Regions from separate parts of the Anaerobacillus sp. CMMVII genome, predicted to be linked through region 3. Evidence: riboswitches for the same ligand, from Rfam matches in the RefSeq annotation. Region 3 holds a riboswitch; each other region holds the start of a gene.
The links. A riboswitch is a leader RNA that binds a small molecule or an ion and turns the genes downstream of it on or off. The one in region 3 is predicted to bind lysine.

Region 1 (8,143 bases), on a different contig from region 3:
CTTCGAATCGTTAAAAACAGAACAGCAAGTGTCGTTGTTCGTATTCCACCACCTACACTCGATGGGCTAGCGCCTATAATCATCAGCCCAGATATGAGCAGCAAAGTAGCCAAGCTCAGTTCCGAAACGTCCATGATTGATAAACCACCACTTCTTGCGGTAGCTGAGTTGAAAAGTGAGTAGAAGAGTTGTTGATGCCATTCAAGCCCAGAATAATAATGACCTGCCTCCAAAATCCAAATTGAGATAAAACCAACCAAAAAGACAATAAAATACGTAGAGGTTGTAATTTTTGTAAATAAACTAAACTTAAAGTTAGGATGATCTTTTGAAAAATATTGCTTTAATTCCATTAAGACTGGAAAACCAATAGCCCCCGCAAAAATAAGTAATATGGTTACAAGTTGGACAAAATAGTCATCTGCAAACGGAATTAATGATTGTCCAGTGACGTCAAAGCCAGCGTTTGTAAAAGCACTTAATGCGGCAAAAGCCCCTTGATAATAAGCTTCCTTGGCTGTATCAAAGTGGTTCAAGAAATAGGTTCCTAAAATAATGGCACCAAGTAGTTCAATTGCCAAAGCAACAACTAAAATTCCTCGCATTAAATTTACTAACCCTGAGAAAGTATTCTGATTTTGGTCTACCATGATAAGCATTCGTTGTGACAAGATAATCTTTCTACCAAAAATCATCCATACAAATGTACCTAGGGTCATAATACCTATTCCACCTAGCTGAATCGCTATAGCTAAAAAGATAATTCCTATAAAGCTATACGTTTCGGAAACATTTACAACGGTAAGTCCAGTTACACTAACAGCACTTACTGAAGTAAATAACGCCTCTGAATAAGTAACACTAACACCAGGTAAGCTTGAAATCGGTAAATATAATAAAAAGCTAAATAAAAACATCGCAACAACATAAGACATGATAATAATTCGAAACGGGGTTAGAAACTTCCCCTTTGATAAATTCATAATTATGTACCTCCGAATTGATTCGGGGTTTAGTATACCACAAATTTATAAATTGCATATAGTGAAGTTTTGATAAAGAAGATATAATAACTTTATCATGTAATTTTTAGAATTAAGAAATATGTGAGTAATGAGCTATGGCTTTAGCTAAACTAATTTTACGATTGTAGAAGAGTGGGGGGAAATAATGATCTTTGGTCAAAAAAAGACAACTACCATAGATGAAACAGAGCATCAAATACCGCTGTTTGGCTATAACCTAATCCGAGAGGATGTTTTACCGGAACTGTTAGGAAAAGAGCATAATATTATTTTGTATTGGGCGGGTAAATCATTAGCTAGAAAGTATCCACTAAATGATATAACTGAAATTATCGCTTTTTTTCATCGAGCAGGTTGGGGAGAACTTACACTAACCAAAGAAAAGAAATCAGAATTACTTTTTGAGCTTACATCGAACTTTTTTGAAAACAAAAAAAATATCGTTCGACCACTAGAAGCTGGATTTTTGGCAGCTCAAATTGAAAATATAACTGGATTTATAACTGAAACGAATGAGGAACCCAAAAATGGTTCTATAAAAAAAGTAGTCTTTCACGTCAAATGGGACAGTCATGATCGAATTAGCGTATAATGAGAAAAGCGCAAGCGCCTTGCTTAGCCCCGACAAAAGCTACTGACCTCGTTCACAACGTGTGTTACTTCTAGAGTTTCTACATGCAGCTTTGCCTCGAGGACCTACTGGACCACAGAGGCAGCATTTAATGAAAAAGGTTATTTGACCTCGAGGGGCTTAACAGCTGCTCCTGCGCCACTACGTTTGCTCGTCGCAAGGCAGCTAGAAGCTAATTCAAGCAGTAGCCTCGCTGGAGCTAGACATCAAGTGGTGAAAACGTAAATACTTCTTATCTTTCAAAAAACGAGCAATCAAATTGATGATTTGCTCGTTTTGTTTCGTTATTAAGCAGTTGCAACTTTTACATTATCTAATTGAAATGCTTCATGTAAGGCTTCAACGGCCTTGACCATATTCACTTGATCAACAACTGTAGATACTTTGATCTCTGACGTACTAACCATTTTAATTAAAATACCCTTGTCAGAGAGCACTTTAAACATTTGTCCTGCAACACCAGGATTAGAAATCATTCCTGAGCCAACAATCGATACTTTTGCTAAACCTGTTTCATGAAGAATTTCCTCAAATCGCAGTTGATCACGGTTTTGTTCAAGTACATCTAAAGTTTCTGTTAATTTTTCAGAGAGAATTGAAAAGGAAATATTTGAATTTTCACTAGCAGCTATAGCGTTTTGAATAATAATATCAACATTTATATTATTCGTCGCTAGTGTCGTAAAAAGATTTGATAATCCTGAAATATCATTTGGCATGCCACAAACAGATATTTTCGTTACATTGCTTTCAAAAGCTAAGCCTCTTACCACTAAATTTTCTTCCACAGATACTTCCTCCTCAATAATTGTTCCTTCTTCTTCAACCATACTAGATCGAACAGTCAATTTTACTTGATAATTTTTTGCAAACTCTACTGCACGGGGATGCAATACACCAGCCCCAAGATTCGCCAATTCGAGCATCTCATCATAAGAGATTGAGCTTAGCTTCCTCGCAGTTTTTACAACCCGTGGGTCCGTTGTAAAAACACCTGTTACGTCAGTAAAAATGTCACAACGATCTGCTTTTAAGCCAGCAGCTAATGCAACAGCTGTGGTATCTGAACCACCTCTACCTAAAGTCGTAATTTCGCCAACTTCACTAAACCCCTGAAAGCCTGCCACAATAACAATTTTACCTTCCTCCAGATGTTTACTGATTTTCGCTTCCTCAAATCTTGTAATCCTTGCATTACTGTGACAATCCTCAGTTACGATCCCCGCTTGCCACCCTGTTAATGATATAGCTTCATAGCCTCTCTCCTGTAATGCCATTGATAATAAAGCAATTGTCACTTGTTCTCCAGTGCTTAATAGCATGTCCATTTCACGTTTACTTGGCTTTTCAGTAATGCCATTAGCTAAACTGACTAATTCATCCGTAGATTTCCCCATTGCTGAAACAACAACTACAACTTGGTGACCTTTTTCTACTGTTTCAATTACCCTACTTGCAACATGTTTAATTCGTTCAACACTACCAACTGACGTTCCACCAAACTTTTGGACAACTAAACCCATGCTCGCAACTCCCTTTTTAAAATTTCCTTTTCCCAAACCTATCTCAGTAGTATTTTTCTAGAACAAAGCGCAAGCGCCCTGGGTAGCCCCGACAAGCAAATGTTCTTCGAGAAAAAAAGTGTGCTCTTTCACTTTTATTCTCGAAGGTTATTTGACCTCGAGGGACTGGGCGCTAGAGCTAGACTGTCACTATAATTAAACTTATCCATAAATGAAAAAACATATAATTTCCTTAACAATAAAAAAAGCACCAATAAGGAAAACTCCTCACTGATGCTTCGACTTTTTGTGTCAAAACAAATAGAAACTAAAATAATGTTCCCGCACACGTGAGATAGTTCTCCACACAATCTTTGGGTGACTGTGTGACAGCCCTACATTTCTTAAATGCAGGTCCAGCATAAAAAGGTATGAGTTCTCTTTACACTTCGGCAAATTCCCCTTTCCGCTATCCTCACTGGACCTCATCGTCCTTAAATAACATACTCTTGGTTTTTGCTCCTCTACCACAACTTCAACTTTTGAAGTATTGGATATTTAATTAAGATTGAGTTTACCATGAAAAGTTGTTGCTTACAACAGCTTTTCAATTTGATTTTAGCGTTTATGTTCTCTGCTTCGACACATTGCCAGAACAACTCAAAACTCTACACTCTTAACTGCCTTTCAGTTTTTCCATCAAAGATTGAGCTATTTTAACTGGAATGCCAATCTGTTGAAAATCTTCTAAGTTGGCTTCCTTCATCTTTTTCACGGAACCAAAGTGCTTCAATAAGGCTTGTTTTCGTTTTTCGCCAACACCTTCAACTTCATCGAGAACAGAAGTGAACAATGTTTTACTTCGGATTTGTCGGTGAAAGGTGATAGCGAAGCGATGGACTTCATCTTGTATCCTTTGTAGTAAATAAAATTCTTGACAATCCCTTTTTAATGGGATTACCTCAGGAGGATCTCCCATTAACAATTGCGAAGTTCGATGTTTCGCATCTTTCGCTAATCCGCATACAGGTATTGCTAGACCAAGCTCATCTTCAATAACACTTTGAGCAGCTGAGATTTGTCCTTTACCACCGTCAATGACAATGAGGTCCGGTAATGGTAACTCTTCTTTAAGCTGCCTTAAATAACGTCTTCTAACTACTTCACGCATTGATTCGTAATCATCAGGGCCGCGGACTGTTTTTACTTTATATTTACGGTACCCTTTTCGATTTGGTTTACCGTCCACAAATGAGACCATTGCCGAAACCGGATCAACACCTTGAATGTTCGAATTATCAAACGCTTCAATAACATGAGGTGTCTTAATCTTTAACGCATTTCCTAAGTTTTGGATTGCTTTTATGGTTTTTGCTTCATCCCGTTCAATCAAGGCAAATTTATCTTTTAAAGCGGCATCAGCATTTTTGGTAGCGAGGTCCACTAGATCTTTCTTTGTTCCTTTTTGAGGATGGACAGTTCTAACTTGAATAAATTCGCTTGCCAGATCCTTATCTATTGTATTGGGTAAGAATATTTCTTTAGGCTTTAGGTGCTCTTTTTGACTATAAAATTGCCCTAAAAACGTTAAAAACTCTTCATCGGGTTCTTGATATACAGGAAACAGCGATACATCTCGTTCTATCAGTTTTCCTTGGCGAACAAAAAACACCTGTACACACATCCACCCTTTATCATAGGCAAACCCAAAGACATCTCGATCAATATCATCGGCAATAGTCATTTTTTGTTTTTCCATGACAGCTTCAATATGCTGAATTTGATCGCGATACTCCTTCGCACGCTCAAATTCAAGTGCTTCTGCAGCTTTCTCCATTTTTGCGATAAGGCTCTTCTTTATTTCTTTATGACCTCCATTTAAAAATCGAGTAATTTCCTCTACCATCTCACGGTTCGTACCTTTACTTACATCTTGGATACACGGTCCGAGGCATTGATTGATATGATAATACAGACAGACTCGATCCGGTATTGTAGAACACTTTCTAAGTGGATATAAACGATCAAGTAGCTTCTTAGTCTCACTAGCAGCTGCAGCGTTTGGATATGGCCCAAAATACTTACCTTTATCTTTTTTGACATTACGCGTTGTAATTAGACGGGGATGTTCCTCTGAAGTAACTTTTAGGTAAGGGTAGCTTTTATCATCTTTTAACATAACATTATATTTCGGATCATACTTTTTAATTAAATTGTGCTCCAAAATTAAAGCCTCAAAGTTTGAAGAGGTTATAATATATTCAAAATCCTCAATCTCACTTACTAAAAGTTGAGTTTTCCCATCATGTGAACCAGTGAAATACGATCGGACTCTATTTTTTAGAATTTTTGCCTTTCCAACGTATATTGTGGTCCCTTGCCTATCTTTCATTAAATAACAACCAGGCTGATCTGGTAATATTGCTAATTTCTCTTTTAGTTTCTCCAATGCAAATCACCACACTTTACCGATGATATTATATTTAGAAGAACTATAACAGTTTAGAGTGTAAAGTGTAAAGTGTAGAGTTTTGGAAAGAAAATGCTTAAGTGCAACACTCTCAATAACTCTAAACTAAAAAAGCCACCGTTCAGGTGGCTTTTTTATTATAAGTGTTTGTTTAAAAGTTCAGCTAACGCTTCTTTAGGTTGGAAACCGACAACCTGATCTACAACCTCACCGTTTTTGAATACTAATAACGTTGGAATGCTCATCACGCCGAATTTACCAGCTGTTTCTTGATTTTCATCCACGTCAATCTTAACCACTTTAGCTTTACCGCCTAATTCTGCATCAAGTTCTTCTAATACAGGTGCAATCATTTTACAAGGTCCGCACCATGGAGCCCAAAAATCTACTAATACTACACCTTCACTTGTTTCACTAGTAAAAGTTTGATCTGTTACGTTTACAATTGCCATTGTTAAATCCTCCCTATATTCCATCATTTTACCTCATAGAGTATTATACAATATTTCATTGAGGCTAGCTAGAAAATTGCTTTCAGTGTAAATTTCCCCTTTTTTAGAGTGTTTTATCCAAGGCTTAGCTCTCAACCTTTTGTAAGATTTAAGTACCATAATGATAAATACTTTATTAGATTTGATGCAAAAATTACCAAATGTCGGGAAATGAGACAATTAGAAAAGCGCGCCTTTTCTAGGCCCGCTTAAAATTATTATGAACTTACTACTTCTTTTTTAAATTCCTCTATTAGAATAGGTAATACTTCAAATAGATCACCAACAATACCATAGTCAGCAATGCTAAAAATTGTAGCTTCAGGATCTTTGTTTACTGCAACGATACATTTGGAGTTCGACATACCTGCCACATGTTGGATTGCACCTGAAATACCCAAGGCAATGTATAGGTCAGGTGTTACAACCTTACCTGTTTGACCGATTTGTAGTGAATAATCACAATACTCGGCATCACATGCACCACGTGAAGCACCAACTGCTGCTCCTAAGACGTCTGCTAATTCATAAAGCTTTTTAAAACCTTCTTCGCTTTTCACACCTCGACCGCCTGCAATAACAATTTTTGCTTCAGATAAATCTACTCCACCTGTACTTTTACGTACAATTTCTTTAATCGTAGTACGAAGGTCTTTTATATCTACTGAGATAGCAGTTACTTCTCCTGTACGTGACTCGTCTTTAGCAAGAGGAGCAATGTTGTTAGGACGAATTGTTGCTAAGATAATCCCATCTGTAACTACTTTCTTCTCGAAAGCTTTCCCAGAATATATTGGACGAGTAAAAATTACTTCTTCACCGACTGCTTCTAAATCAATCGCATCTGAAATTAATCCTGCTTGTTTTCTCATCGCAATCCTTGGGGCAAGGTCTTTACCTACCGCTGTATGGCCCATAAATACTGCATCTGGTGCCTCAGTATCAATAATTTGTAATAAGGCTTGGGAATAAGCATCAGACGTGTATTCTTTTAAACTACTACTTTCTACTGTCAACACTCGATCTGCTCCATAGTGAAAGAGTTCTCCAGTTAAACCGCTTACATTTTCACCTAAAAGAACACTTACAACTTCCCCGCCATTTACAATTCTTTTGGCAGCTGCTATGGTCTCAAAAGAAACATTACGAAATGAATTGTCTCGAACATCAGCAAGAACTAATACTTTTCTAGCCATCATAATCCCTCCAGTTAAATTACTTTTGCTTCCGTCTTTAATAATGAAACAAGTTCTTTAGCTTGATCAGCTATTTCACCTGTAAGAATTTTACCTGCTTCTTTTTTAGGCGGTAAGTAAATTTCAACCGTCTTTGTTTTCGCTTCAACATCTTCTTCCTCTAAATCTAAATCATCTAGTTCAAGTCGCTCTAACGGTTTTTTCTTAGCTTTCATTATTCCAGGTAATGAAGGATATCTTGGCTCATTTAGTCCTTGTTGTGCTGTTACAAGAACCGGAAGTGACACTTCAATTACTTCCTTATCACCTTCAACATCGCGTTCAATTGTTGCAACAGTACCTTCAACCTCAATTTTAGTAACAGATGTCACGTGAGCAATTTCTAGTTCTTCTGCAATTCTTGGGCCTACTTGCCCTGAACCACCATCAACAGCTACATTTCCTGCTAAAATAATATCAACCTCTTTATCCTTTAATAAAGTTGCTAATACCTTTGCAGTTGTAAATTGATCTTTGTCATCAACCTCTTCGCTGTCAACTAAAATGGCTTTATCTGCACCCATCGCTAAAGCTGTTCGAATTTCTTTTTCAACGGCTTCTTGACCAAAGGATACTACAGTGACTTCCCCACCATGCTTCTCACGGAGAACGAGCGCTTCCTCAATTGCGTATTCATCGTAAGGATTAATAATGAATTCTGCCCCATCCTCATTAATGGAACCATTGCTAAGTGTAATCTTCTCTTCAGTATCGAAGGTTCTTTTCATTACTACAAAAATATTCATTGCTTTAACCTCCTTAAAATTTAAGTAAATGTTTTTCTTAGGA
Region 2 (8,143 bases), on a different contig from region 3:
ACAATATAAAGCACTGAAACACCAAGCACCATATTGTCCAAAAGCTGAACTTGAGCTAGCCTATTTATTATAAGTTAAGAAATTATAAACGTTGTTAGTACTTGATGTCTAGCTTCAGGCGCTTTTCTTAGTTTTCTAATGAAGTTCCGTTGAGCTGTAAATCAAGCTGAACTATATCTTTATAAGTTTCCCTTTTTACTACCAATGTTGTTTCGCTGTTTTCAACGAAAACTACTGCTGGTCGAGGTATTCGATTGTAGTTGTTAGACATCGAATATCCATATGCCCCAGTACAAGATACCGCTAATACATCACCATGTCTAGCAAAAGGTAATGCAATATCCCAAATCAGCATATCTCCACTTTCACAACATTTCCCGGCAATAGAATAGATTTCCTGATTAGCTTCATTACTCCGATTAGCAATCATTGCTTCATATTTTGCCTGATAAAGAGCAGGGCGCAAGTTATCTGTCATTCCTCCGTCAACTGACAAATAATGACGCACTTCTGGAACCTCTTTTTCAGATCCAACTGTATATAATGTTGTTCCAGCATCTCCAACAAGAGAACGTCCTGGCTCAATCCAAATCTCTGGAATGTCAATTCCAAGTTTTCTTGACTCGGTTTCAACCGCATTTATCGTCGCATCAACATAGTGAGAAACTGGAAGTGGTGTATCTCCTTCGACATAACGAATCCCAAATCCACCACCAAGATTTAAAACTTGTGGAACATAGTCTAATTGGGTTTTCCACTCTGCTAGATAAGCAAACACTTTTTCTACAGCCATAATAAAACCGGTTGTTTCAAAAATCTGTGAACCAATATGACAATGAAAACCTAACATTTCAATTTCTTTTGCATCTCGAACTTTTACTATCGCTTCTTGGGCTTGACGACTGATTAAATCAAAACCAAATTTAGAATCTTCCTGACCTGTAGAAATATATTCATGAGTGTGGGCCTCTACCCCAGGTGTAATCCGTAACAGAACTGAAACCTTTTTCCCGTATCTTTGGGCCGTTTCTCTAATTAGCTCAATCTCTAAAAAGTTATCTACAACAAAACAACCGATGCCTGCTTCAACTGCCATGTCGATTTCCATAGAACTTTTATTATTTCCATGAAAATGAATTTTTTCTGCAGGAAATCCAGCTACTAGCGCTGTGTGCAATTCACCACCAGAAACAACATCTAAACTTAAATTCAGTTGTTTTGCAAGTTGAACCATCGCTACACAACTAAATGCTTTACTAGCATAGGCTACCTGAGCCTTAATTCCACGTTTTTGAAAAGCATTTACAAACTCATTCGCCCTTTCTCTAATTAAAGCGACATCATAAACATATAATGGTGTGCCAAACTGTTCCTTTAAACTGACAGTATCAACTCCACCAATTTCTAAATGACCTATGTCATTAACTCTGCTCGTACCGTGTTTGTACATTCACATGATCTCCTCTCGTTTGTGTGAATTTAAGTACAGAAAATAATAAGTTTACTTAAAATTCATTCTTAAAATTTCGCTCTTTCCTAATAGATTGTTTCTATTAGCTTTTAGGTCGCAACCAAGCGAATGCTTGGTACGACCTAAAAGCAACAAAGTTTACGAAAACAGCCTAAAATTTAGAATATAGGATATAAAAAAGGCGGAAATGTAAGTTACATTTTCCGCCTTAATAGCTTTTTCGTAACCTCAAGTAAAAAGTAGTCCTCCACTGCGAACAGTGACAGTCCGTTATTTATTCAATAACGACCCAGCAAAGATTGATAGGGCTCAATTCTCCACTTCGGCAAATTGACCTTTCAAGCTGCTTCAATGCTTCCCAAGCTCCACAGTTTACTCATTCGCTTTGCGCCTCTACCCCATTAATCAATGAGGGGTTTTATTAATTTATCTTACCTTTAAAGAATTTTCATAATTCCAACATCTATTATGAAACTCTTTCAAATGATTACGTAAAACTTTATCATAAAAATGATAATATCGCAATACGTTAGTTAGTTGATTGTTTTGTTGAGTTTTGTGGATTAACAATTTTTGGTCTTTTCTTCTTTAATGGAACTGAAAGTCTAAACAGAATATCCGCAAACGCTCTCGGATAAAACGGGATAAACGGCCATAAGTAGGGTGTATTCATCGGCCTTATGCTAGTAAGGAATATAAAGAATACTGTGAAACCGATGATAAAGCCTGGAACTTTAAAGATAAATACGGCCAATAATAATACTAAGCGAGAAAGCTTTAATGCTATACCTAATTCATAACTAGGTGTTGCAAATGTTCCAATTGCCCCGAGCGCTACATAAAGAATAACCTCTGGAATAAATAAACCAACATTAATCGCGATTTCCCCGATAAGCAACGCTGCAACTAACCCGAGAGCAGTCGCCAACGGTGAAGGCGTATGGATGGCTGCCATCCTCAACAACTCAATCCCTATTTCAGCTATGACTATTTGGGCAAAAACAGGAACATTGGTCGTCTCATTTGGTCCGATAAAGTCTAAAGCTGCAGGGAGCAAGCTTGGCTCCATTACCATTAACAGCCACAACGGTAATATAAGTAAAGCAAAAATCATCCCTGAAAAACGGACCCAGCGTAGGAAAGTCCCTACAATCGGAGCTTGTCTAAACTCTTCCGCATGTTGTACATGGTGAAAAAATGTTGTAGGCAAGATGATAACACTTGGCGAAGTATCTACATAAATCACGACATGCCCTTCTAGTAAATGGGTTGCCGTAACATCAGGACGTTCCGTGTATCGAACTAACGGGAAGGGATTTATGCCTTGTTTAACAATAAATTCTTCGACAACTTTATCAGCCATAGAAATTCCATCAATTTTTATTCCATCAAGCTCTTTCTTTACATTCTCAATAAATGCCGGGTCAGCTACATCCTTTATGTAAGCAATACATATGTCAGTTTTTGAACGTTCACCGACTTGTACAATTTCATGTCTCAGTCTCTCATCTTTAATTCTTCTTCTTGTTAAAGCTGTATTTACAATTAGATTTTCTGTAAAGCCATCCCGTGCACCTCTAACCACCCTCTCTGTATCTGGCTCATCTGGCCCTCTGCCTGGATAACTACGAACATCAACAAGGATAGCTTCTGTTTCATCTTCAATAAGAATAATAATAAGACCTGCTAATAACTGATCAGTTGCTTCATCTAACGTTTTAACGCGTTCAACTTGAACATGAGTTAGGCGATTTTCAATTTGTTCTTTAACGCGCTGTTTTTGTTTTTCAGTTGCATCCAAAAACATAAGCTCTTTTAATAATTCAATAATAAATTGACTATCACAGAGACCATTGAGGAAGTAAATCTGTAATTCCTTTTCAAGTACTGAAAGTTTCCTCACACCAATATCGAAAGTAATTCCAATTCCTAATTTTTCTTTTAGATATCTTTCATTTTCAATCATTCGACTGGAAACTTTCTGTTTGTCCACACTTGCTTCTTCAAGTATTTCATTACTCATCTATTTTTCGCTCCTTTCCAATATCAATTCAACCGCTTTTCTCGTCACTGGAGCCCCCTTCTCTACTTCATCTTTCCCTGCCATTTTGCCAATATCCCCAATTCCCACGATAAATGGGATGTCAAGCTCATCTAAATTATAGACAGTATCACCATTTATTCTGCCGAGTTCTATATCAGGAAGACCATATTTGTCGACTCCATACTCAGTTAAATTTCCATTACGATCAATACTTACATTAACTTTTGTCCATTCACTATCATGTGTTTTTGAGGCTACTGCAATGGCACCGATAACCTCTAAATCCGGATCGGTTGCGACAACCCGCATCGCTTCCTCCCCCGGTCCTTCTTCTGTATATCCACAATCATCAAACATGACTAAAACAGGATCACAGGGAGCCTTTTTTATGAGTTTAACTAGCTCATTTCCAGTCAAACGGCTTGGGTTGCCACCCGAACTACTGATACACCTTCCACCGATCTCTTTGGCAACTAATTCTACTGCTTTTCTCGCGGATTCATCACCATCGGTAATTAGAATAACCCTTTTTTTGTATTCCATGGTTTCATCCTTTCGGTTTAAAAAATATCGCTACTAAAAATCCAAATAATATTGCTGATGATATTCCCGCAGAAGTTACTTCAAAAATCCCCATACCTATACCTAAAAAGCCTGATCTTTGTGCTTCAATCATCGCTCCATGAACAAGTGAATGTCCAAAACTCGTGATCGGAACGATCGCTCCAGCCCCTGCAAAATCAATAAGCCGATCATAAAGATGAAACCCATCTAAGAGAGCTCCAATTACTACTAAAGAACTCATGACATGAGCGGGAGAAAATTTAAGGAAATCCAACATTAACTGTCCAATGACACAAATAAACCCACCAACAGTAAAAGCGACAACATATTCCACCACGCTCACCCCCTAAAAAATACTTACTCGAATAATTCTTACTCAACGCACTCAAAGGAAACACCATGAGCTATGCAAGGTATTGATTCATTTTGTTGGATCATTAAGGGATTTAATAATGCCCCAGTGGCCACAACTAATATCCTCCGTAGCGCCCCTCGTTTCATTTCACCAAATAGATGATTAAAGGTCACGACGGCAGAACAAGCACAACCACTACCACCTGAAAAAACATGTTGATCGGTGCTAAAAATCAATACTCCACAATCTTGATGGACCTTAGCAATATCAATCCCTTGTTCTGACAATAAACTTTTTAATATCGGTGTTCCAATTCTAGATAAATCACCGGTTACGATGGCATCATAATCGCTTGGACTTCGTTTAAGGTCATTTAAATGGGTTTTAATTGTGTCGGCAGCTGCTGGAGCCATTGCTGCACCCATATTAAAAGGACTTGTAATCCCAAGATCAATAACCTTTCCTACTGTTGCAGTTTCTATCCTTATCTTGGATTTTTTTCTACTTAAATATGCAGCGCCTGAACCAGTGACTGTATACATCGAAGTTTCAGGCTTCTGTCCTCCAAATTCCGTTGGAAAACGAAACTGTCTTTCTGCTGTAGCAAAATGACTACTTACAGCAGCAACAACATGATCTGCAAAGCCAGCTTCTAGTAAAACTGCGCCAAGTGTTACTGCTTCCATTGACGTTGAACATGCATTAAATAAACCAAAGAAAGGAATTTCTTTTTCTCTTGCTACATAACTAGCTGTTATGTTTTGGTTTAACAAATCACCACCAAGAAAAAAATCAATTTCTGAGTTTTTTTTATTCGCTTTCTGAAGACAGAGATCGATAGCCTCTGACATCAACTTTCTTTCTGCTAACTCCCAAGTAGCTTCTCCACAATATAAATCATCATAAGATTTGTCAAAAGTTCCCTTAAGAGGGCCTTGTCCTTCCTTCGGCCCAACGACAGTTGCCGTACTATCAATAAAAATGTCGCTTTTAAACATTAATGTTTGCTTACCCATTCGGTCTCCTCCTTATTTCAAAAAGCCTAGAGCCCTAGGTACTCTTCCGAGCCGCTGGTGCTTGAAACTTGACTGGGTTTAATTAGGTTGATTTCTTATCTATTAAGAAATTAGCGTTTGTACAAGTAAGCGAATCATGCTTACGATATAAGCTGAAACTACTCCAAAAACAATCACAGCACCAGCTATTTTAAACATATTTGCCGCGATCCCCAATACAACACCTTCGCTTTTATGTTCAAGTGCACTACTCGCAATTGCGTTTGAAAACCCTGTTACAGTTGCGATTGAACCCGCACCTGCAAACTGGCCAATCTTGTCATATACACCAAAACCCGTGAGTAATGCAGCTAAGAGAATTAATGTACCTATCATCGCACTAGCAACTGTTTGTTCAGTTAGGTCAAGATATGAGATATAAACATTAGCTAAACCTTGTCCAAAGGCACAAATGGCACCACCAACAAGAAAAGCTTTAAAACAATTTTTTACATATTGAGGTTTTGGCTGAAAAGGTTCAATTGCTTTTTTGTACTTTTTCTTATTCTTCTCTAGCTGCTTTTGATCCATAGCTCCATCCCCTTTATTTGTCTACGAAATATATCCAATGAAATAATGAACCGAATATTTTCCCAAGAACTATAGCCATTAATAGGTAAATGATTTTTTCTGCTACACCCACTCGCTTAGCTAGTATTGGGAACACATTTAACACTTCAGTTAACGCTGCAGCTAACATTCCAACAAATATCCCTGCAAAAAGGCCAATAACTATTAATGTATAACTAGGTAGATTAAAACGTGGTTCTGATAAACTAAACCAAGAACCAGTGATCGCCCCTAAAATTACACCCCACTCATATAGTTTTATATAATTTTTTGTTTTTGTTAGTTGAGTTAGTCTTGGGACTATTCCTAATACGGTTAAAAAGGCTACAAGTCCACTTCCAACAGCTAACCCTCCACTTAAGCCAATGACCATAACAACAAAATAATTAACGATCATTTAATTTCGTTTCGCTTTCACTATTCTCATGAATAGAGACATAATGATCTAGTGCTTGTTGATAGTTAAACATTTCTACTTCCATTGGGCTTGGCTCCTCGTTAATTCGCTTTTTAAATAAATGATTAAAAAATAAGATCATCCCAACACCTAGCCCGATAGAATAGGGGATTTGTAACATCAAAGGTTTAGCATTTTCTTCACCTGTAATTATTTCATATATTTTTTGGTGAACTTCTCTCATGCTCACATCCTCATGAAAATTCATAACCGCCAGACCTGCCCCAATAAAAAGTAAGATCCAAACAGCTACAAAAAAAGCGGTTTAAACGTTTTTTTAGCAAAATAAACTTCAACGATTGTTTGTGCTGCTCCCATAGTTTGTACTTCTATATACGGAGATGACATACGGATCGCCTTTACAACCTTCATTACATCAATCACAATAAATTTTTTATCCTTTGGTTTGATTTGATGAATGGGGATTTTACCTACTAGGTCTCGAAGTTCATCGTTGGCAACAATTTGTGCTACATCTCCAATTGTCATTTTTTGCTCAGGATTAGCCTGGACACGGTGCCGCATTCTTAAATATACTATGTCCTGTTTCACTTTGTTCCCCTCCTTAATTAAGTAAGAAGTTGGACATTATTCTTTTATTTTGGCTCTTTTCTAAAACATTGCTCCTGCGGTTACTCGTCGCACAAAAAAACTTGTTGCTTTTTAACCTAAAATAATTGAAAATTCCTTAGATGAAGATATCACCCAATAAATTGAGTAAGAAAAGAGCACTACTTACTCAATAAGTAGTGAAATCTTAGTTTTTACTTAAGCAACAAACTTTGCGAAAACAACCTTTATTTATATAGTATGGGATGATTAAACGTTTCTCATGCACTTTTAAGAGTGTTGAGTTTTGTGGGGAAGAACCTAGTTGGAATTGCTTTGGAGAAGTACCCGTAAAAGCCAAAAGACCAAATGGCTAATCCACCATTTGGTCTTTAATTTGCTGCAATATTTTCTTTTCCAATCTTGAAACCTGCACTTGAGATATCCCTAATCGATTTGCCACCTCAGATTGAGTCTGGTCTTTATAATAGCGAAGGTAAACAATTAAACGCTCCCGTTCATTTAAATGGCGAATCGCTTCTTTCAATGCAAGCTTATCAAACCATTTATGCTCCGATTGGTCAGCAATTTGATCTAATAGCGTTATTGGGTCTCCGTCATTTTCATAGACAGTTTCATGAATTGATGATAGACTGCGGCTTGCCTCTTGAGCAAAAACTACTTCTTCCGAAGAAATTTCTAGTTTCTCGGCAATCTCCGCAACTGTAGGGACGCGACCTAATGTTTTAGAAAGTTCATCCTTCATTTTCCTGATTTTATTAGCCGTCTCCTTTAGAGAACGACTAACTTTAACTGTCCCATCATCTCTCAAAAATCTCTGAATTTCACCAATGATCATTGGAACAGCATATGTGGAAAACTTAACATCGTATGATAAATCAAATTTATCGACAGACTTAATTAAACCGATACAGCCAATTTGAAACAAATCCTCTGGTTCATAACCTCTATTTAAAAAACGTTGCACCACAGACCAGACTAATCTAGTATTGCGGTTTACAATCATATCGCGAGCATCTTGGTCTCCTTCTTGGCTTCTAGCAATTAATGCTTTTAC
Region 3 (8,143 bases):
AGTCAGGGGTTCGTGCAGCCGTTGAAATACACCAATTACGTGGAGTTAATTGACCCTTCTCAGTGATTCGGTTTAGAAATTTCTTTTATTAAGATACTTCTGCTTTTGCATAACTTGATAAGACTTTTCGATGATATCTGACAAAACGTCACCTTTATAAATTCTGCCTACTTTTGTATTTTGTTGGTAATACTCGACAATTTCATCTAGTTGTTTAATCGTTTCCTTACTAACCCTAACATTAAGCTGGTTTCTACTTTCGTCGTTCATCGATATTGCCTCCTGGCTTTTGATTAAATGATATTAGTAAGATAGCAGTTGCTAGCAACTAGCTATCAGAACGTTTATGAACTTATTTTGCTCTTTGTATCTATCATAAATCTGACTAAAAGGGTTGTAAAGAGTAACTCTAATTAAATTTCTAACAGATAACCAGTCACGTGACCTGAATTTACAATTATTAGGAAATGGTGGCAGGTAGAACCAGTCTACGTGCCATAACTTACAATGTAACCTCTGCGAAAGCACAATAGGGAAAGTGCGTGTAAATTGGATTGAAGCTAGTCTATTACCGTATAAAATATATCACTAGACAACAATCCAATATTGAATCCAAAACAAAGTGCGATGCTCTTGATTTGGCATCGCACTCCTAGTTCTACGTCGTTATCGTAAAATCTTTCATCATTAGATCTTTAACTTCAGGATTATGGGATGCTAATTGCTCAAAATTTATGATAAATCTCGCTGCCAGCTCATCTGCTTGTTCATCGTAGGCTCTCGTGTTCTCCCAGGTGTTTCGAGGGTTTAAAATCTCCCTCGGTACTCCTGGGCAAAATTGTGGTACTAATAGACCGAAAAATGGATCTGGTTCAAAAGCGAATTTTTCTAGTTCACCAGTAATTGCAGCTGTGATCATTGTTCGCGTATATTCTAAATTCATCCGTTTGCCAACTCCATATGGTCCACCGCTCCAGCCTGTATTTACAAGATATACATTAGCTTGGTGTTCCTCAATTTTCTTGCCAAGTAGTTCGGCGTATACGCTTGGTCGTAAAGGTAGAAATGGAGCACCGAAACAGGTTGAAAAAGTGGCTACTGGTTTGGTCACTCCTCGCTCTGTACCGGCAAGTTTGCTTGTATATCCTGATAGAAAATGGTACATTGCCTGCTCTTTCGTAAGTCTAGAAATTGGCGGGAGTACTCCAAAAGCATCAGCTGTCAAAAAGATAATGACTCTCGGATGACCCGCCACTCCTGGTATGATCGCATTTTCTATATGTTCAATCGGATAAGCAGTTCGAGTATTTTCTGTCAAACTATTATCATCGTAATCAGGTTCTCTAGTAATCTCACTCACAACAGCATTTTCAAGGACTGCCCCAAAACGAATGCTATGAAAAATTTGCGGTTCACTCTCTGCATTCAAGTGGATACATTTCGCATAGCAACCGCCTTCCATATTAAAAATACCTGCATCACACCAGCCGTGTTCGTCATCTCCAATTAAAAATCGGTTCGGATCAGCGGATAAAGTCGTTTTTCCTGTTCCAGACAGGCCGAAAAACAGTGCTACATCTTTGTCTTTTCCTATATTGGCTGAGCAATGCATGGGAAGTACATTTTTCTCGGGCAAAAGAGTATTCATTACACTAAATATTGATTTTTTCATTTCCCCTGCATATTCTGTACCACCTATTAGAACAATTTGTTTTTCGTAGTTAATAATGATAAAAGTTTCGGATTTTGTTCCATGTAGGTCTGGAGAAGCTTTAAAACCAGGTGCGGATACGATCGTAAATTGAGCTTTATGAGGTGTTAAATCTTCTGGGGTTGGTCGGATAAAAAGTTGATGAGCAAATAAATTGTGCCAAGCAAATTCATTGATAACAGAAATCGGTAATCTAAATAATTCATCTGCACCTGCAAAGCCATCAAACACAAACAATTCTTTCTCACTTAAATAATGCAGAACATCTTGATAAAGGATCACAAACTTTTCCTGATCAAAAGGCTGGTTCACATTTCCCCAAGCAATACTCTCAGCAACGGAAGGATCATATACAATGTATTTATCATTAGGTGAGCGTCCTGTATACTTGCCTGTAGTAACGAGTAGCGCCCCAGTGTTTGTTAATCTTCCTTCCTTACGCTTAATGGCTATCTCCACAAGCTCAGGCACAGACAAATTGTGATAGACTTTCGTGCTGTTTAATACTTCTTCAAGAGAGATACCACTATTTTTTTTCATGAAATCCACCTCTTTCTTTATTTAGTTACCAATAACGATATGCACTACATATATCGTTACTTTAAATTATATTTGAAAAATCTTCCAATGTGAAGTGTTTCACATTATTTTATTTCCAATAAATGAGATTTTTGTTAAAAATACGATCTTTAGTACAGATCGATTTCTCAAGTATCTAACGTCATCTGATTTTTCTAATCTCTCTTTTCTAAAGGCTATTTTCGCATAGATTGTGGTTTTTCAATTACTCAATATAAGGCATTACTGCTTACGATGAGCTACCTGTCCGTATCACGTTAGGTTAAGGACTTTATAGTTGCTTCCGATTAGTTATCTGACCGTATCATGTTTGGTTACGGACCGTTTTTACTGCTTCCGATCCAGTCCGTATCACTCGTCGTTACACTAAGTTTTGGGGCATCTTTTCTAACTTGCTATTCTGCTAAGTAAGTCAAGTCATCTGATACAACCATTTAAACAATAAATAGCAACAAAGTTTTCGAAAACATCCTTTCTAACTTTTGGGTCATTTTTTATAAAAGTTTTCTATAAAAAATAACAGTGGAGCATTTGTAATTTTATGAGATAATAGTTAAAGTTGGTCCTTAAAGCCAATATTCAGTGATTAATGAAAACGACTGATAGAGTAATATTTTTTCCCTAAACGCAACAAGGACAAGCTATGTATTTACATTGAGGTATAAAGCAAGATTGATTTAAACAAATCGCTCTGACTTAAAGGGTTAAATTTAATTAAAATTTGGCTGGTGAATTATGTTAAATAAACAACTAAGAAAACTAAAATATCTTTGTATAAGATTATTACGAATAAAAGACAAAACACATAGTATCGCTAGTGGATTTACGATGGGATTTCTTATGAACTTCATTCCTTCATTTGGATTTGGACCGTTTCTCTCAACGGTAGGACCAAAACTAGTAAAAGGCAATTCAATAGCCGGCTTTATAGGTGGTGTCCTGTTTATATGGTCGTTCCCTATCTTATTTTATATGAATGTGATAGTCGGAGAAGCAATTCTACCAATTAGTATAGATACGAAAATTGAAATTATTATCGAAGAGTTAGAAGATGGAATTGAAAAACCGGAGCAAGTATTAAGTGCGAGCTTGAAAATTGGCAAGGCTTTTTTAGTTGGAATGTTCGTTAATATGTTCTTTTTTGGAACTATCGCTTATTTGGTCAGTTATTATATTATTAAGAAATATCAACGCGATGTACTTAAGTTCGTTCATAAAAACTGGAACTTGTTGAAAGAATGATTGCCCAAAGTAGAAACAGCCTCCTCACATTGAGGAAGCTGTTTTTTTGACTAGTGAACGCTTTACTGTGTTATTTCAACTTTATAGCAACCTTCCTCTAAGACAAATTCTCAACTTCGACTTTTTCAATGCCATCTAGTGATTTTAACTGATAAAATACATCTGTTGTATAAACTTTTTTATGGGTCATTACGATGAATGTTAGTAAATATTGTGTGGTTTCTTCTTTTACTTTCACACTACTAATTTTATAATCAAAGGCTTTGATCTGTTTAATAATATCGGTCAATTGGATGTCTTTTCGAATGTATGCTCTTACTTTGATTTCCTTCTCTCTTAACCCTTTAGGGCCAACTTTTCCAATGATAAAGGGTAAGATTTGAACAGCAAGGATTAGTAGGATTAATGTTATGATCGATTCTTTATAAAATCCTGCCCCGACAGCAATTCCAATTGCTCCACATACCCATAACATAACTGCAGTTGTTATTCCCGAAATGACATCATTTTTTCTAACAAGGATAACTCCCCCACCGATAAAACCGATTCCCGAAATTACTTGTGCAGCTAAACGTAATGGATCCATGGGTTTAGTATATGCTTCACTATAGAGTTCAGCTGAGTAGATAGATACGATTGTTAATAAGCAACTACCAACTGTCAAAATCATCGCTGTTTTGAGACCTGCTGGTTTATGCTTTAGAGAACGTTCTAGACCAATAATAATTCCAATAATCGCTGCAATGGCTAATTTTAGAATGTTTTCGTCGTAAAAAAACTCAACAATGACCATGAAAAAAGAATTAAATAATAGCAAAAGAAAAACACTCCTAATTAAGATGAATTTGTTTATACTGTATCTCAAAGGTTTCTTCGTAAACATTGAAAAACATATTTTCTTATAGATAATGTTACCAAAAGATCCATTACTCTAGTTTAATGTAATAAATTGTTATTTTAAGTTTACAACAATGTGTAAACTACTACAATCTTCTCTACAATGTCCTAACTAAAAAATCCAAATGTTTGATTTGGATCGATTGTGTTGCAATTATCACTAAAATTTGGTATCGTTGAACAAAGTTCATATTTCTTAACTTCAATTTTAATTGAAGTGATAGAGGCGCATTGACCATTAGTACAAATTTTGAGGAGAATGAGCTCCGTTGAAGGTTTGGAAAGGGGGATTTGCCGAAGTAACTTGTCACTCATGAACATGTTACTGGGCCTGTGATTGAATAAATCCAGGACTGTCGTATAGTTTTAGGACTATATGGAGGGCTATCTTACGCTGGAATAACCGTGGTTTACACTTTCTAGCAACAACGATTCCTTCGTTGTTGCTTTTTTTATTTTCACGGTTGGATCATGTGATTTAGCTCTATTCAAGAACTTACGTCGTCGTGTATGGGTACTTGAACTTTCCTAACGATGAACAAAACTTACTGAATAGAGGTGTTTTCCATGAATTTTGGACAAATGTTAACGGCAATGGTAACGCCATTTGACCACGAAGAAAAAATTGATTTTGAGGCAACGAAAACATTAATTAACTATTTAATTGACCATGGTACTGATGGTATCGTAGTTGCAGGAACTACTGGTGAATCCCCCACCCTTTCCACAAGCGAAAAAGCAGAACTATTTAAGTTTGTTGTTGAAGTTGTTGCGGGGCGTGCTTCAGTTATTGCAGGTACAGGAACTAATAGTACGGCGGCATCTATCGAGCTAACTAAAATTGCTACTCAAGCTGGCGTTAATGGCATTATGTTAGTGGCACCGTATTATAACAAACCGAATCAAGAGGGACTCTACTTACATTTTAAAACAATTGCAGAATCGACTCAGTTACCTGTAATGCTGTACAACATTCCTGGTCGAAGTGCTGTAATATCGAAGTGGAAACAGTCGTTCGTCTTGCTCAAATTCACAACATTGTTTGTATAAAAGAAGCGAGTGGCGATTTAGATGCAATAGCGAATATTATTCAAAATACTCCAGATGATTTCTTGGTGTATAGTGGTGATGATGGTCTTACTCTACCAGTTTTAGCTATTGGAGGTCATGGCGTCGTATCGGTAGCCTCACATATCATTGGTCGTGAAATGAAACAAATGGTTGAAGCTTTCAAGAATGGTGACTCTAAAACGGCGGCTTCTATGCACCGTGAGTTATTACCAATTATGAAGTCTATGTTTATTGCTCCTAATCCGACACCTGTAAAGGCTGCGCTCGAAATGGTAGGACAAAATGTTGGTTCAGTTCGTCTACCTTTAATTCCACTTACAGAAACTGAAAAAGAAACTGTTTATGCAGCGATAAAAACGAAATTAGTTTCTCCAGTCATTTAATAATGCTTTCTCGTTAAAAAAACCTCCAGTAATTGGAGGTTTTTTCTTATTTACTCTTCTATTGGACTAAATTCATGTGCCCAAACTCTCATATTAGGTAGCCAAGGCATCCCCTTATGCATAGATAATATTGAATTTTTATATTCTTCAAGTGTGTTGTAACCTTCGTCTTTTGCCATTTCATCTGTTAAATCTCCAAGTGTTTGACGGTATACATTAAGCACTTTAAATGACTTTCCGTTTAAAACCATAATTTCACCAGGGTCTGCGTATCTACCATTTCTTCTGACAGCAGTTTTTTGCCGTTTAGTATTTTTTCAATATCAGCAGCGCCAGTTACTAATCTGTCAATTTCACATGTTTTTGGTGGTAATTTTTCTGTTTCTTCCATTCGGCATGCCTCACTTTACAAAATTTATCATAGGCTCTTTTTCATGAAGACTATTTTCGCCTAAATTGTTGTTTTTCTATTATGTAGTATAGCCATTGCATCAAGTTTGGTGGGCATTTTTTCTAACTTATTATAAGGATAAGTTAGAAAAGTGATCTGATGCAACACATAGTGTTTGTTACTCAACAAAGAGCCTTCATGAAAAAGCTATGTTTTCCGTTGTTCTTGCTTGGGTATATCATATTAATTATACCATTAATATGATGAAAACGTTAGAAAAAAGGCAGATTTGAACTTCTGCCTTTTTGAGTTGAGTTATTAGAAACATTGGAATGACGAGATTCTGCGTAAATCAATCCCGAAGTAAACCCACATCCAACCATTCCAGCGATAGCCAGAAACTGACCTTCTTCCTACAAAGGTTGGATAAAACCAAAATTGTTGACGATTAGTTAACCATACATAAGTGTATCTGAATAAGCAACCGCGAATCGCTCCTGGATCAACGGCGAAAGTACCTACTTGTTGAGTTTGTGTAGGTGTAAAAGCAGGCGGTGGCGACGTTGGTGGTCCTGCTTGTTGCCCCTGCCCTGGTGGTTGAAATGGTGGTCCCGGAGGTCCTGGTGGTGGTCCTGGAGGCCCCGGTGGTCTAGGTGGTCCTGGTGGTCCAAATTGCCCTCCCGGAAAAGGAAACCCTGGTCCAAAAAATCTTTCATCATACTGGGAGTAAGGTGAAAAATCAAACCCTCCCTCTTCATAAGGAGTATAGCCGTAAAACTGATATTCATTGTAATCTGGGTACATATAATGCACTCCTTTTCTTCTAGGTTTACATCATCATATGCACCTAGTACCGGGCAAACATCTTGTACGGCAGAAAAGGGCTTTTGACTAATTACTAAACTTGGTGCTTGCCTTGTTTGTAAAAATTACGATGAAGCATTTAAATTTCTTTACTTCATACTTCTTTTAATCATTCCTTCGATAATAAAGGAAGCAACATCAGTCGCAACAGTACCTGCTCCGAATCCGGCATCATATCCAAGCTCTAATGCTGTTTCGTGATTAATTCTTGGTCCGCCACAAATTAGTATGATCTTTTTTCTAATACCTGCTCCTTCTAATAGCTCAACAAGTTCAGTAAGGTTTTTTAAATGTACTCCTTTTTGTGTAACAACTTGTGATACTAATACAGCATCGGCCTTTAGTTCAATAATCTTTTGCACTAAGTCTTCATTTTTCACTTGTGAACCAAGGTTGTAGGCGTCAATCATTGGATAACGCTCTAAGCCGTACTCGCCATTAAAGCCCTTCATATTCATAATTGCATCAATTCCTACTGTATGCGCATCAGTACCTGTGCAGGCTCCAATAATAGTGATTTTGCGTTTAAACTCATTTTTTATTTTTTCATTAATTTGATAAAAATCCATCCGCTTGGTTTCAAGCTTTGGTACTCTTATAGTTGTAAAATCGATACTATGAATGAGTTTCCCATAAATGATGAAGAAGGTATAGTTTATTCCTAAATCCTTCATATGGTATATCTGAATTTCTTCTAAACCCATTTTCTTTGCTAGCTGGATGCAAGCTTCCCTTGCCTCTTCGCCATAAGGAATTGGCAACGTAAAGCTTAGCTGGATAGCACCATCTCCTAACGTGTCTCCATATGGCTTCACTTGACTTAAATCATTTTCCATTTCAATTCCGCTCCAATCCTAGCTGATCTTTTAGCAGAATGTCAAAGGGATTGAAATAGTCTTCTCTTTTGACAAATACTCCATCTAACCCCTTTCCTCCTACAAACGATCGCTTAACATCTGCGAACCTGCCCTGCTCTATTGCTCTAAATAACCCAAGTTGTTCAAT

Region 1: it holds a riboswitch for lysine, as region 3 does, so the genes downstream of both, H1D32_RS06775 (aspartate kinase) here and dapA (4-hydroxy-tetrahydrodipicolinate synthase) in region 3, are expected to answer to the same signal.
Region 2: it holds a riboswitch for lysine, as region 3 does, so the genes downstream of both, lysA (diaminopimelate decarboxylase) here and dapA (4-hydroxy-tetrahydrodipicolinate synthase) in region 3, are expected to answer to the same signal.

The regions. Positions count from the first base shown of each region.
Region 1 covers NZ_JACEHK010000002.1:546,334-554,476, reverse strand. The annotation lists gene H1D32_RS06785 (TrkH family potassium uptake protein) at 1-983, opposite strand, end outside; gene H1D32_RS06780 (YslB family protein) at 1,171-1,617, shown strand; gene H1D32_RS06775 (aspartate kinase) at 1,944-3,179, opposite strand; lysine riboswitch at 3,507-3,693, opposite strand; gene uvrC (excinuclease ABC subunit UvrC) at 3,835-5,607, opposite strand; gene trxA (thioredoxin) at 5,766-6,080, opposite strand; gene H1D32_RS06760 (electron transfer flavoprotein subunit alpha/FixB family protein) at 6,338-7,315, opposite strand; gene H1D32_RS06755 (electron transfer flavoprotein subunit beta/FixA family protein) at 7,330-8,100, opposite strand.
Region 2 covers NZ_JACEHK010000010.1:231,386-239,528, reverse strand. The annotation lists gene lysA (diaminopimelate decarboxylase) at 128-1,450, opposite strand; lysine riboswitch at 1,704-1,875, opposite strand; gene H1D32_RS14730 (spore germination protein) at 2,001-3,494, opposite strand; gene spoVAEA (stage V sporulation protein SpoVABEA) at 3,495-4,058, opposite strand; gene spoVAE (stage V sporulation protein AE) at 4,063-4,413, opposite strand; gene spoVAD (stage V sporulation protein AD) at 4,452-5,450, opposite strand; gene spoVAC (stage V sporulation protein AC) at 5,553-6,020, opposite strand; gene H1D32_RS14705 (stage V sporulation protein AB) at 6,034-6,456, opposite strand; partial or broken gene H1D32_RS14700 (stage V sporulation protein AA) at 6,446-7,041, opposite strand; gene sigF (RNA polymerase sporulation sigma factor SigF) at 7,439-8,143, opposite strand, start outside.
Region 3 covers NZ_JACEHK010000006.1:197,974-206,116, forward strand. The annotation lists gene H1D32_RS10145 (flavin monoamine oxidase family protein) at 1-53, shown strand, start outside; gene H1D32_RS10150 (hypothetical protein) at 73-270, opposite strand; gene pckA (phosphoenolpyruvate carboxykinase (ATP)) at 659-2,251, opposite strand; gene H1D32_RS10160 (DUF2062 domain-containing protein) at 3,026-3,532, shown strand; gene H1D32_RS10165 (MgtC/SapB family protein) at 3,630-4,349, opposite strand; lysine riboswitch at 4,643-4,824, shown strand; partial or broken gene dapA (4-hydroxy-tetrahydrodipicolinate synthase) at 4,997-5,883, shown strand; partial or broken gene H1D32_RS10175 (ASCH domain-containing protein) at 5,934-6,274, opposite strand; gene H1D32_RS10180 (hypothetical protein) at 6,593-7,078, opposite strand; gene kamE (lysine 5,6-aminomutase subunit beta) at 7,228-7,974, opposite strand; partial or broken gene kamD (lysine 5,6-aminomutase subunit alpha) at 7,976-8,143, opposite strand, start outside.